2 regions of the Agrobacterium sp. GW821-FHT02D03 genome follow, and region 2 is predicted to be linked to the other one. Evidence: predicted binding sites of a transcription regulator. Region 2 holds the regulator's gene; the other holds the start of a gene.
The links. Region 2 encodes PhoB, which activates phosphate uptake and scavenging genes when phosphate is short. Its sites were predicted from a motif close to TGTCATNNANCTGTCAT; they were not measured.
Positions count from the first base shown of each region.

Region 1: the regulator PhoB is predicted to act here: its motif matches at 1,850-1,866, upstream of AC07U5_RS07285 (esterase-like activity of phytase family protein).

Region 1 covers NZ_JBWKVN010000001.1:1,557,031-1,562,697, forward strand. The annotation lists gene tgt (tRNA guanosine(34) transglycosylase Tgt) at 1-648, shown strand, start outside; gene AC07U5_RS07280 (aminodeoxychorismate synthase component I) at 670-1,824, shown strand; gene AC07U5_RS07285 (esterase-like activity of phytase family protein) at 1,989-3,476, shown strand; gene AC07U5_RS07290 (hypothetical protein) at 3,536-3,802, opposite strand; gene recG (ATP-dependent DNA helicase RecG) at 3,810-5,667, opposite strand, start outside.
Region 2 covers NZ_JBWKVN010000001.1:2,723,638-2,729,304, reverse strand. The annotation lists gene pstB (phosphate ABC transporter ATP-binding protein PstB) at 1-458, shown strand, start outside; gene phoU (phosphate signaling complex protein PhoU) at 550-1,266, shown strand; gene phoB (phosphate regulon transcriptional regulator PhoB) at 1,289-1,972, shown strand; gene AC07U5_RS12965 (Imm63 family immunity protein) at 2,056-2,523, opposite strand; gene AC07U5_RS12960 (GcrA family cell cycle regulator) at 2,643-3,179, opposite strand; gene AC07U5_RS12955 (aspartate aminotransferase family protein) at 3,632-4,840, shown strand; gene argF (ornithine carbamoyltransferase) at 4,897-5,667, shown strand, end outside.

The DNA of each region.
Region 1 (5,667 bases), 1.2 Mb from region 2:
GCGATGGAAATGTCCTTGCGCTGGGCGGAACGCTGCCGGGTTGCATTCGGCGAGCAGCCGGGTAAGGCGATGTTCGGCATCGTCCAAGGTGGCGACCAGCCTGACCTGCGTATTCGCTCCGCCGAAGGGCTGAAACAACTCGATCTCAAGGGCTATGCCGTGGGCGGTCTTGCGGTGGGCGAGCCGCAGGACGTGATGCTTGCCATGCTCGATACGACGCTGCCGGTTCTGCCGACCGAAAAGCCACGCTACCTGATGGGCGTCGGCACGCCGGACGATATCTTGAAATCCGTGGCACGCGGCATCGACATGTTCGATTGCGTGATGCCGACCCGCTCCGGTCGTCATGGCCTTGCCTTTACCCGCCGAGGCAGGGTGAATATCCGCAACGCCCGCCACGCGGAAGACATGCGTCCGTTGGATGAGCAGTCCAACTGCCCGGCATCGCGCGATTATTCGCGGGCTTACCTCCATCACCTGGTACGTTCCAATGAAGCGCTCGGTGGCATGCTTCTGTCTTGGCACAATCTCGCCTATTATCAGGAGTTGATGCAGGGGATTCGCAAATCGATCGAAGAAGGTCGCTTTCCGGATTTCTACGCGGAGACCATTGAAATGTGGGCGAAAGGCGATATCGATCCGGTGTGACAACCATCATCGGATAGCTGAATGCTAGATGCGCCTTACGTTCTTTTTCGTGACGATACGACCGGCACCGTGACGCTGTTTACGGAGCCGGAGGAGATTATCGTTGCGCATGAGGCCAGCGACGTGTTTCCTGCGCTTGAAAAAATGCAGGCCGCCAGAACCAGCGGAAAATATTTAGCCGGCTATATGTCCTATGAGGCAGGATACCTTTTCGAGCCCAAGCTGAGGCCTCTGGCAGAGCAAGATCGGGCTTGCCCGCTATTGTGCTTTGGTGTGTTTTCGTCACCATCCGGTGATACACATGCGGCATCCAAGCCATTGAAACTTATGGTGCCTGACGATTTTTTGAGCGATCTCACGGCGTCATGGACCTTTGCTGATTACGAGAAACAGTTCAATCGACTGCATCAGCATCTCCGCCAAGGAGATTGTTACCAGGCTAACCTTACCATGCCTGTCACTGGTCGGTGGCATGGCGATCCGCTTCTCGCCTTCTGGTCTCTGGTCGAGCGACAGCCAGTCAAATATGGTGCGCTGGTTCATCTGGACGGCCCCATCATCCTGTCACGCTCGCCGGAACTCTTCTTCTCCATTAATGCGGATGGCTGGATCGAGACCCATCCGATGAAGGGTACGGTCAAGCGCGGAGCGTCGGCTGATGAGGACGCGGCGATCATTTCCGCTATGGGCAAGGACGAGAAGACGCTCGCCGAAAACCGCATGATCGTCGATCTTCTGCGCAACGACATTTCGCGGATCACAGAAGTCGGTACTCTGGATGTGCCAAAGCTCTTCGAGATCGAGACCTATCCGACCGTGCACCAGATGGTCAGCCATGTGCGCGCAGAGCTCCTGCCGGACATGACGATCGCCGATATTTTTGCAGCACTGTTTCCGTGCGGCTCGGTAACGGGAGCACCGAAGATGCGGGCGATGGAGATATTGCATGACCTGGAGGTCGGACCGCGCGACGTCTATTGCGGCGCGATCGGCATGATTTCACCAAAGGGTGACATGCGGTTCTCGGTCGCGATCCGCACCATCACCCTTTTCGACGATGGGCGCGCGACCTTCAATGTCGGTGGCGGGATTGTCTTCGATTCCACCGCGCAGTCCGAATATGACGAATGCCTTCTCAAGGCAAAGTTTGCGGCCGGCGACCGAAAGCTCGTCTAAGCCTGCCAACGGCATAAATCTCAGCCGTCATGCAAGTGTCATGGATCGATCTTAGAGACGGATGCCAGGGAGCAGGCTTCTTCACGAACCGGAACATGGTGCGCCCGCGCTACATGCTGTGTCGAAGACTTCGTCTTTCTTTGTTTTCTCAAGGATACCGTTCCATGACATCACTCCGTTTCTCTGCCTCTCGCCGGCTTGCTGCCGCCCTGGCGGCATCGATCTTCATGTTTCCTGCTGCCGTGATGGCTGAAACCACCGCCGCTGCAAACGGCGTCAGATACGCGAGCAAGGGCTTGGTCGCCGTTGGTCGTATTCCCGCCAGCCAGCGCGACAAGTTCGGCGAAACCTTTGGCTCCGGCTCGGGTATGGCGATCGATGGCACCAGCTGGAAGAGGGAAGGCGATGGCTATCGCGGTTCCCTATGGTTGCTGCCGGACCGTGGCTACAATGTCGAAGGAACGACGGATTACAATGCCCGAATCAACAAGATCGACGTGACGCTGATGCCCGCAACGGGCGGCGACGTGGCTGCGGACAAGCAGCAGACGGGTGTTCAGGCGACGCTTGCCGATACGCTGCTTTTGACCGATGAGCAGGGCAAGAACATGACAGGCCTCGACCCTGAGGCCGGTACCCGTCCGGCGAGTGGCACGACGCCAGTGCTGCCTTTTGCGTCTACAGGCAAAGTCTCTCTCGATGCCGAGGCGGTGGTGCGTCTGGCGGACGGCTCGTTCCTCATCAGCGACGAGTACGGCCCCTATATCTATCACTTCTCTACCGACGGTAAGATGATCTCGGCCACGCAGCCGCCAAAGGCGCTGCTGCCGATGCGCAAGGGTGAGATCAACTTCTCGTCCAACAATGTGGGCGAAGGTGGCAAGAAGCCCGATCCGAAGGACCCCGAAACCGGGCGCCAGAACAATCAGGGTCTGGAAGGCATGTCGCTGACCCCGGATGGCAAATATCTTATCGCCGTTCTGCAATCGGCAACCCGTCAGGATGGCGGCGATTCCTCGTCGACCCGCGATCACACCCGCGCACTGGTCTATGATGCGACCGATGTCGATCACCTGAAGCTCGTGCATGAATATGTCGTGCCGCTGCCGAAGTTCGAGGGCAAGGACAAGAAGCTCGTCGCAGCACAGAGCGAGATCCTGGCTTTGTCGGACAAGGCATTCCTGATGCTGGCGCGCGACAGCAACAATGGTCAGGGTATGAAGGGCGATACGTCGGTCTACCGCAGAATAGAACTTGTAGATCTCTCCGGCGCGACGGACATCGCCGGTGGCGAATTCGACGATGTGAAGCCGGTTGCGCCCAAGGGTGTCCTGGATAGCGCCATCAAGCCAGCCGCTTTGCATGACTTCATCGATCTGAACGACAGCAAGGAGCTTGCCCGCGTCGGCCTGCACAATGGCGCCCCGAACGACAAGAACAACCTGTCGGAGAAGTGGGAGGCTATGTCGATTGCAAGCGTCCTCGATGCTTCCGCACCGGATGATTATTTCCTCTTCGTCGCCAATGACAACGACTTCCTGACGCAGGACGGTTTCCAGGTTGGGAAGTCGTACAAGGCGGAAGGTGATGCGGATGTGGACACCATGTTCCAGGTGTTCCGCGTGACACTGCCGGGCGTTGCCAAGCGCTAAAAACAGAGCGCTTCGTGAGAGCCGCGCCGAAAACATTCGGCGCGGCTTTTTTACGCATATCAATCGTCGTCGATCCCTTCGATTTCCTGCGTGCCGGACGTGGTGGAATGAAACACCGGCACGAAGAGGCGCATATATACGAGCCTGACGCTCCAGCCCTGTTCCAGAGCGTCTGCCCAGGCCTGCTTGCGACCGGGCTTTTTGAAGCCTTTTGCGATCGCCTTCTTCTCGCTCTTGGCGAAGGTCTTCGGTTGAAGAATGTTTTCAGGCGAACACAGGGCAAAGCCCTTCTGGAAGGCCGGTGGCGGGTTGGGTGTGATTGTCATGAGTGTATCAGCCTGCGTGGAGGAAGCGGATGGCTTCGTCCCTGCGATGGAGATAAAGCAGGGTTCTGAGGTTCTTGCCGCGCTCGCTCACAAGCTCGGCGTCTTTTTCTATCATATAGGCTGCATCCTTGCGGGCGATCTCCAGCAAATCGGCATGCGCCTCGAGGCTCGCTATGCGAAAGCCAGGCGTGCCGGATTGGCGGGTGCCGAGGAGTTCTCCTTCGCCGCGTAGCTTCAGATCCTCTTCGGCAATCAGGAAGCCGTCTTCGCTATCGCGCAGGATGGAGAGACGGGCCTTGCCGTTCTCACTCAACGGACCCTTGTACAGCAATATGCAGGTGGAGGCCTCGTCGCCACGTCCGACACGACCGCGCAGCTGATGAAGCTGGGCAAGGCCGAAGCGTTCGGCGTGCTCGATGACCATGATCGTGGCATCCGGCACATCCACGCCCACTTCGACGACAGTGGTTGCCACAAGCAAGCGTGTTTCGCCGCTTTTGAAGGCGAGCATCGCCGCATCCTTTTCAGGCCCGCTCATCCGCCCGTGGATGAGGCCGATATTGGCGCCCAAGGATTGTGACAGCACCGCATGCCGTTCCTCTGCCGACATGAGATCCGATTCCTCTGATTCTTCAACCAGAGGGCAAATCCAGTAGGCCTTCTTGCCCTCCGCCAAAGCGCTGCGCAGCCGGTCGACGATGTCACCGATCCGCTCATTGGGAATGGTCACCGTCTGGATAGGCTTTCGGCCTGCGGGCTTTTCCGTCAGCTTGGAGACATCCATATCGCCGAAGGCGGCGAGAACCAGCGTGCGGGGAATGGGTGTTGCCGTCATGACCAGCATATGCGGCGTGATGCCCTTGGCGGTGAGACGGAGGCGTTGATGCACGCCGAAGCGATGCTGTTCATCCACGACGGCGAGGACGAGGTTCTTATAGGACACGCTGTCCTGAAACAGGGCGTGCGTGCCAATAACGATCTGTGCTTCGCCGGATGCGATGCGCTCCTCGATTTCGCGGCGCTCCTTGCCTTTGGTTCTGCCCGTCAGAACCTCGCAGGAGATGCCAGCGGCTGCAGCGTACTTCGTAATCGTCGCAAAATGCTGGCGCGCCAGAATTTCCGTCGGCGCCATCAGCACGGCCTGTCCACCGGCCTCCACGGCCGTTGCCATCGCCATCAGCGCAACCAGCGTCTTGCCCGCGCCGACATCGCCCTGTAGCAGGCGGAGCATGCGGTCTTCGCCCGCCATGTCGGTCAGAATATCCTTCACCGCAGCGCTCTGGCTTGCAGTCAGCGAGAAGGGCAGGCCCGCGAGAATGCGCGCTGCATAATCTCCCTTGGCGCGGATCGGCTGACCAGCGACCTTGCGCAGTCTCTGGCGAACCAGCGCCAGCGAAAGCTGCCCGGCCAGGAACTCGTCATAGGCAAGCCTGCGGCGGGCAGGGGCCTGCGGATCGATATCGACAGTGTCGCGTGGATCGTGCAACTCGCGGAAGGCATCGGCCACATGCGGGAAGCTCTGGCGTGAGGCAAGCGTCTCGTCGATCCATTCGGGAAAGACCGGCAGGCGTTGCAACGCGGTATCGATGGACCGCTTCAATATCTTGGGCGAAAGACCGGCCGTCATCGGATAGACGGCTTCGACCAGCGGCAGATTGTCGGCCTCCGAGACCTTCACCATGAAATCCGGATGAACCATGGAGGCGCGACCGTTGAACCAGTCGATCTTGCCGCTGACCATCACCTCTTCATCGACAGGAAGCGCCTTTGATAGCCAGTCGCCGCGTGCGCGGAAGAAGGTCAGCGCCAGTTCGCCTGTCTCGTCGTGCAGGAAGACGCGATAGGGCGCGGAGCGATTGCCGAGC
Region 2 (5,667 bases):
TCTACGAAAACATTGCCTACGGCCCGCGCATCCACGGTCTTGCCCGCAACAAGGCGGATATGGACCAGATCGTCGAGTCCGCCCTGCAGAAGGCAGGCCTCTGGAACGAAGCGAAGGACCGCCTGCAAGAATCCGGCACGGGGCTGTCCGGCGGCCAGCAGCAGCGCCTGTGCATCGCACGTGCCATCGCCGTTTCACCGGAAGTCATCCTCATGGATGAGCCATGCTCGGCGCTTGACCCGATCGCGACCGCCAAGGTGGAAGAGTTGATCCACGAGCTTCGTGCCAACTACACCATCGTCATCGTGACACACTCGATGCAGCAGGCCGCTCGCGTTTCGCAGCGTACCGCCATGTTCCACCTCGGCCACCTGGTTGAGGAGAACGATACGGACAAGATGTTCACCAACCCGGATGACCAGCGCACCCAGGACTATATCATGGGTCGTTTCGGCTGATCCTGCTCTTGCTTGCGCATCCCACCGCGCCTGTCGCTTGAGCCACTAAAAAGGCTTGCGACAGGGCGTTTCGAAACTGGAGACTACGAACATGTCGACACATTCCCACATCATGTCCGCCTATGATGAGGAGCTGAAGTTCCTCAGCCGCCGGATCGCCGAAATGGGCGGCTTGGCCGAGCAGATGTGCGCCGATGCCGTGCGCGCACTCGTCAATTCCGATGCGGCCCTGGCACAAAAGGTCATCTCGGACGATACGATCCTCGATCACGCCGAGCGCGAAATCGGCGACAAGGCGATCGTCACCATTGCCAAGCGCCAGCCGATGGCAGCAGACCTTCGCGAAATCATCGGTTCGCTGCGCATTGCCGCAGACCTGGAGCGCGTCGGCGATCTGGGCAAGAACACCGCCAAGCGCGTCATCGCTGTTGCCGGCACCGGCGTTCCGCGCAAACTGGCGCGTGGCCTTGAGCATCTTTCGGAACTGGCGCTTGTGCAGTTGAAGGAAGTGTTGGACGTCTACTCCACGCGGTCAGCGGAAAAGGCCCAGGCCATCCGCGAGCGCGACGAGGAAATCGACGCGATGTACACCTCGCTCTTCCGCGAGCTTTTGACCTACATGATGGAAGATCCGCGCAACATCACCACCTGCACGCATCTTCTGTTCTGTGCCAAGAACATCGAGCGCGTTGGCGACCACGCCACCAACATCGCCGAGACCATCTACTACATGACCACTGGCAGCCAGCCGGAAGGTGAGCGTCCGAAGGACGATAGTTCCAACACGCTCGGCGCTGTGACCGAGTAAGCGACAGATAGGATCTGGAGCCATGGTGCCAAAAATCGCCGTTGTCGAAGATGAGGAGGCGCTGAGCGTCCTCCTCCGTTACAATCTCGAATCCGAAGGCTATGACGTGGACACCATTCCGCGTGGCGACGAGGCGGAGATTCGCCTTCAGGAGCGCACGCCGGATCTTTTGATCCTCGACTGGATGTTGCCGGGCGTCTCCGGCATCGAGCTTTGCCGTCGCCTGCGCATGCGGCCGGAAACCGAACGTCTGCCGATCATCATGCTGACGGCGCGCGGTGAGGAAAGCGAAAGGGTTCGTGGTCTGGCGACGGGCGCGGACGACTATGTCGTGAAGCCCTTCTCCACGCCGGAACTGATGGCGCGCGTTAAAGCGATGCTGCGCCGCGCCAAGCCGGAGGTCCTGTCCTCGGTGCTGAAATGCGGCGATATCGAGCTCGATCGTGAGACGCACCGTGTCCATCGCAAGAGCCGCGAAGTCCGTCTCGGGCCGACCGAATTCCGCCTGCTGGAATTTCTCATGACCTCGCCAGGTCGTGTGTTTTCCCGTTCCCAGCTTCTCGACGGTGTCTGGGGACATGATATCTATGTGGATGAGCGCACGGTGGACGTCCATGTCGGTCGCCTGCGTAAGGCGCTGAATTTCTCCAGCATGCAGGATGTCATTCGCACCGTTCGGGGCGCCGGCTATTCCATGGAAGCCTGATCGGCCTCGGGAGCGCTTTGCTTGAAGGTACAAGCGCTCCTATTCTCGCCGTGTCAGAGAGGGTAGCCCTTGGCTTCCCGGCGTCAGATCAATGTGGACGGAACGGGATATCGCGCGGCGTCTATCTCGTCCTTAGACAACGGGCTGCGGGTCAGCACCTCAGCATAATTGGCTCGAGTTCGAGCGCCATAGCTCTCCTTGATCGCGCCCATCAGTTCGATCTCCTGGTACATCCAGTTCCAGCGCGAATAGTCGTCCGGGCCGGTCGACTGGCGGTCTGCCTTTTCCCGAACCGCAAGCTCGCGATCGCGCACCACTTCTCCCGCCACGATCGACATCAACTGGAAGGCGGCATCGTCCATGTCCTTGGCTTCCCGACGCCAATATTCCTCTCCGCGCTCCTCGCAGATCAGCCAGTAGCTGCCGCGTCGCCATTCGACGTAAACGGTTCCGTCGCCACGTGCGCGGCGCGGGATTGGCGGGAAGGGCGTGTCGACGGCCCCGGCCCATAGCGCCGAGATATAGTCGTGCAGTGTGTCGATCGCGTCCATGATGATAGTCTGGGCGCGATTATTGCTGCAGGCAAGCTTGGATTATTTGGCAAAGCTGGAGACCGCCCAATAAAAAAGCGGACCGAAGCCCGCTTTCTGAATTGGTTCTGAGACAGACCTTACGCCTTGCGGCGTTCGCTGACCGGCTGGTAGGCCATCTTCGCGTGGAACTTGCAGTAGGGCGAGGCTTCAGACGCCTCGCAGCCGCAGAAATGGAAGTCGTCCTTGAGCGGGTCGCCCACCGGCCACTTGCAGGTGCGCTCGGTCAGTTCCGTCAGCGTCAGGCGACGCGAGATCGGGATAACGACATTGTTGGAAGAACGAACATATTCCATGGGCTCGACGGTGTCGATGTCCATGTCTTCCTTGAAAGCGAGGGCACCAGAGCTACGGGCCGGTGCTGGACGGCTGGTCGCAGCGCGGGCCGGAGCCGCATAGCTTGCCGGACGCGGCGCTGCTGCGGGACGCTTGGGCGCAGGACGCGACGTGGCGACCGTGCCGCCGGCCTTGGCGCGACCTGGCAGGTTGAGGCGGTGAACCTTGCCGATGACGGCATTGCGGCTCACACCGCCTAGTTGTGCTGCGATCTGGCTTGCGCTAAGCCCTTCGGACCATAATCTCTTGAGCTTTTCTACTCGTTCGTCCGTCCAGTTCATGCCGCTTCTCCGCTCGTCGCGTTGTTTTCGGGCAGAATCCACCTACTATGCCATGGAGTGAACCACGCGCAGGCCATTCGCCAGATTGTAGGTGACTAGTTCCGCCGCATTGCAGTCTAGTAATTGACGGTTAACCTAATCGTCGGTTGACTCCGTGACAAGAGTCGCAGGAATCATCTGGAATCGATTTTCCGGTTTTCCCCAACTTGCTTCCCCTGTGAGTCAGAAAGGCAACACCTCGGGCCTGCGCGGCAAGCACCTACCAAGGCTTGTAACTGCCCGGAAGTGCCGAGATTTGTTGACATTAGGCGGGGAAGTGACAATAGTGCTCTCGCAATGAAGACAGCATGCAGGCCGCCGCGAGGCGGCATTTTTGATTTTCAGGGCAGGGATAACCCGCGAGCCCTATTGACAGTCGTCTGTCCCGACTTGACGTAAGGAGTGATGTCGCCATGGCCGAAACTGCCCCCAAATCCGGGCCGTTGTTCGATACGTTTTCCAGAGCCCCCCTGCGCTTCGAACGAGGCGAGGGCGTTTGGCTGATCACGGAAAGCGGCGAGCGATATCTCGATTTCGGTGCGGGCGTTGCGGTTACCTCGGTCGGCCATAGCCATCCCCATATGGTTGAATCCCTCAAGGCACAGGTCGAGAAGGTCTGGCATTTGTCCAACCTTTATGAGGTTGCAGGCCAGGAAGTGCTGGCAAAGCGGCTGACGGATGCGACATTCGCCGACAAGGTGTTCTTCACCAACTCCGGTGCGGAGGCGCTGGAATGCGCCATCAAGACGGCACGCCGTTATCAGTACACGCACGGCCATCCGGAAAAATTCCGCATCATCACCTTCGAAGGTGCATTCCATGGCCGCACACTCGCCACCATCGCAGCTGGCGGCCAGGCCAAATATCTCGAGGGCTTCGGCCCCAAGGTGGAAGGCTTCGACCAGGTGCCATTCGGCGATCTCGAAGCGCTGAAGGCGGCGATCGTTCCGGAAACGGCTGCCCTTCTGATCGAGCCGATCCAGGGCGAAGGCGGTATCCGTGTCGTTCAGCCCGAGTTCCTGCGCACGCTGCGGGCGCTCTGCGAAGAGCACGGCCTGCTTTTGATCTTCGACGAAGTGCAGACCGGCGTTGGCCGTACCGGCAAGTTCTTTGCCCATGAGCGCTCGGGCGTCACGCCCGATATCATGGCAGTTGCCAAGGGCATTGGCGGTGGCTTCCCCTTCGGTGCATGCCTCGCAACGGCAGAAGCCGCGTCCGGCATGACAGCAGGCTCGCACGGCACGACCTATGGCGGCAATCCGCTGGCCATGGCAGCCGGCAACGCCGTGCTGGATATCGTTCTGGCCGACGGCTTCATCGAGCATGTGCGCGATGTCGCGCTGATCTTCCGCCAGGGACTGGCGTCGCTGAAGGACCGTTATCCGGATGTGATCGAGGAAATCCGTGGCGAAGGTTTGCTGCTCGGCATCAAGGCGCGGGTTCCATCCGGCGATCTGCTCCAGGCCATGCGCGCGGAGCATCTTCTTGGCGTTCCGGCAGGCGATAACGTGATCCGCCTGCTGCCGCCGCTCGTGGTTACGGCAGAAGAAGCGCGTGATGGGCTTGCGCGCATCGAGAAGGCTGCCGAAGCACTCACCACCAAACTGGCAAAGAGCGCCTGACGAGGCGTATCAGGGCCGGCGTAAAGGGTGGCCCGCATTGATGGGACTGAATTAAAATGGCAAAGCATTTCCTCGATCTTTCGGCCGTCGGCTCGGAAGACCTGCGGCTCATTCTGGAAGACGCCAAGAGCCGAAAGATCGCAACGAAGAACGGAACGGCGGAAAAGCCGCTTGCTGGCAAGATGCTGGCGATGATCTTCGAAAAGCCGTCGACACGCACACGCGTGTCCTTCGATGTCGGCATGCGCCAGCTTGGCGGTGAAACGCTGTTTCTCTCCGGCACCGAAATGCAGCTCGGCCGCGCCGAAACCATTGGCGATACCGCCAAGGTCCTGTCGCGCTACGTTGACGCCATCATGATCCGCACCACCGATCATTCCCGCCTGCTGGAGCTTGCCGAGCACGCCACCGTTCCGGTCATCAACGGCCTGACGGACGAGACGCACCCGTGCCAGATCATGGCCGATATCATGACCTTCGAAGAGCATCGCGGCCCGGTGAAGGGAAAGACCATCGCCTGGACGGGCGATGGCAACAACGTGCTGCATTCGCTGGTCGAGGGCTCCGCCCGCTTCGGCTACAAGATGAACATGGCTGTACCCATGGGTTCGGAGCCGCTCGACAAGTACCTCAACTGGGCCCGCAACAATGGCGGCGAGATCATGCTCTGCCATGACGCCGAACGCGCTGTCGCTGGTTCGGACTGCATCGTCACCGACACCTGGGTTTCCATGAACCAGGAGCACAAGGCGCGCGGCCACAACATCTTCCAGCCCTATCAGGTGAATGAAGCGCTGATGAAGAAAGCCAACAACGAAGCGCTCTTC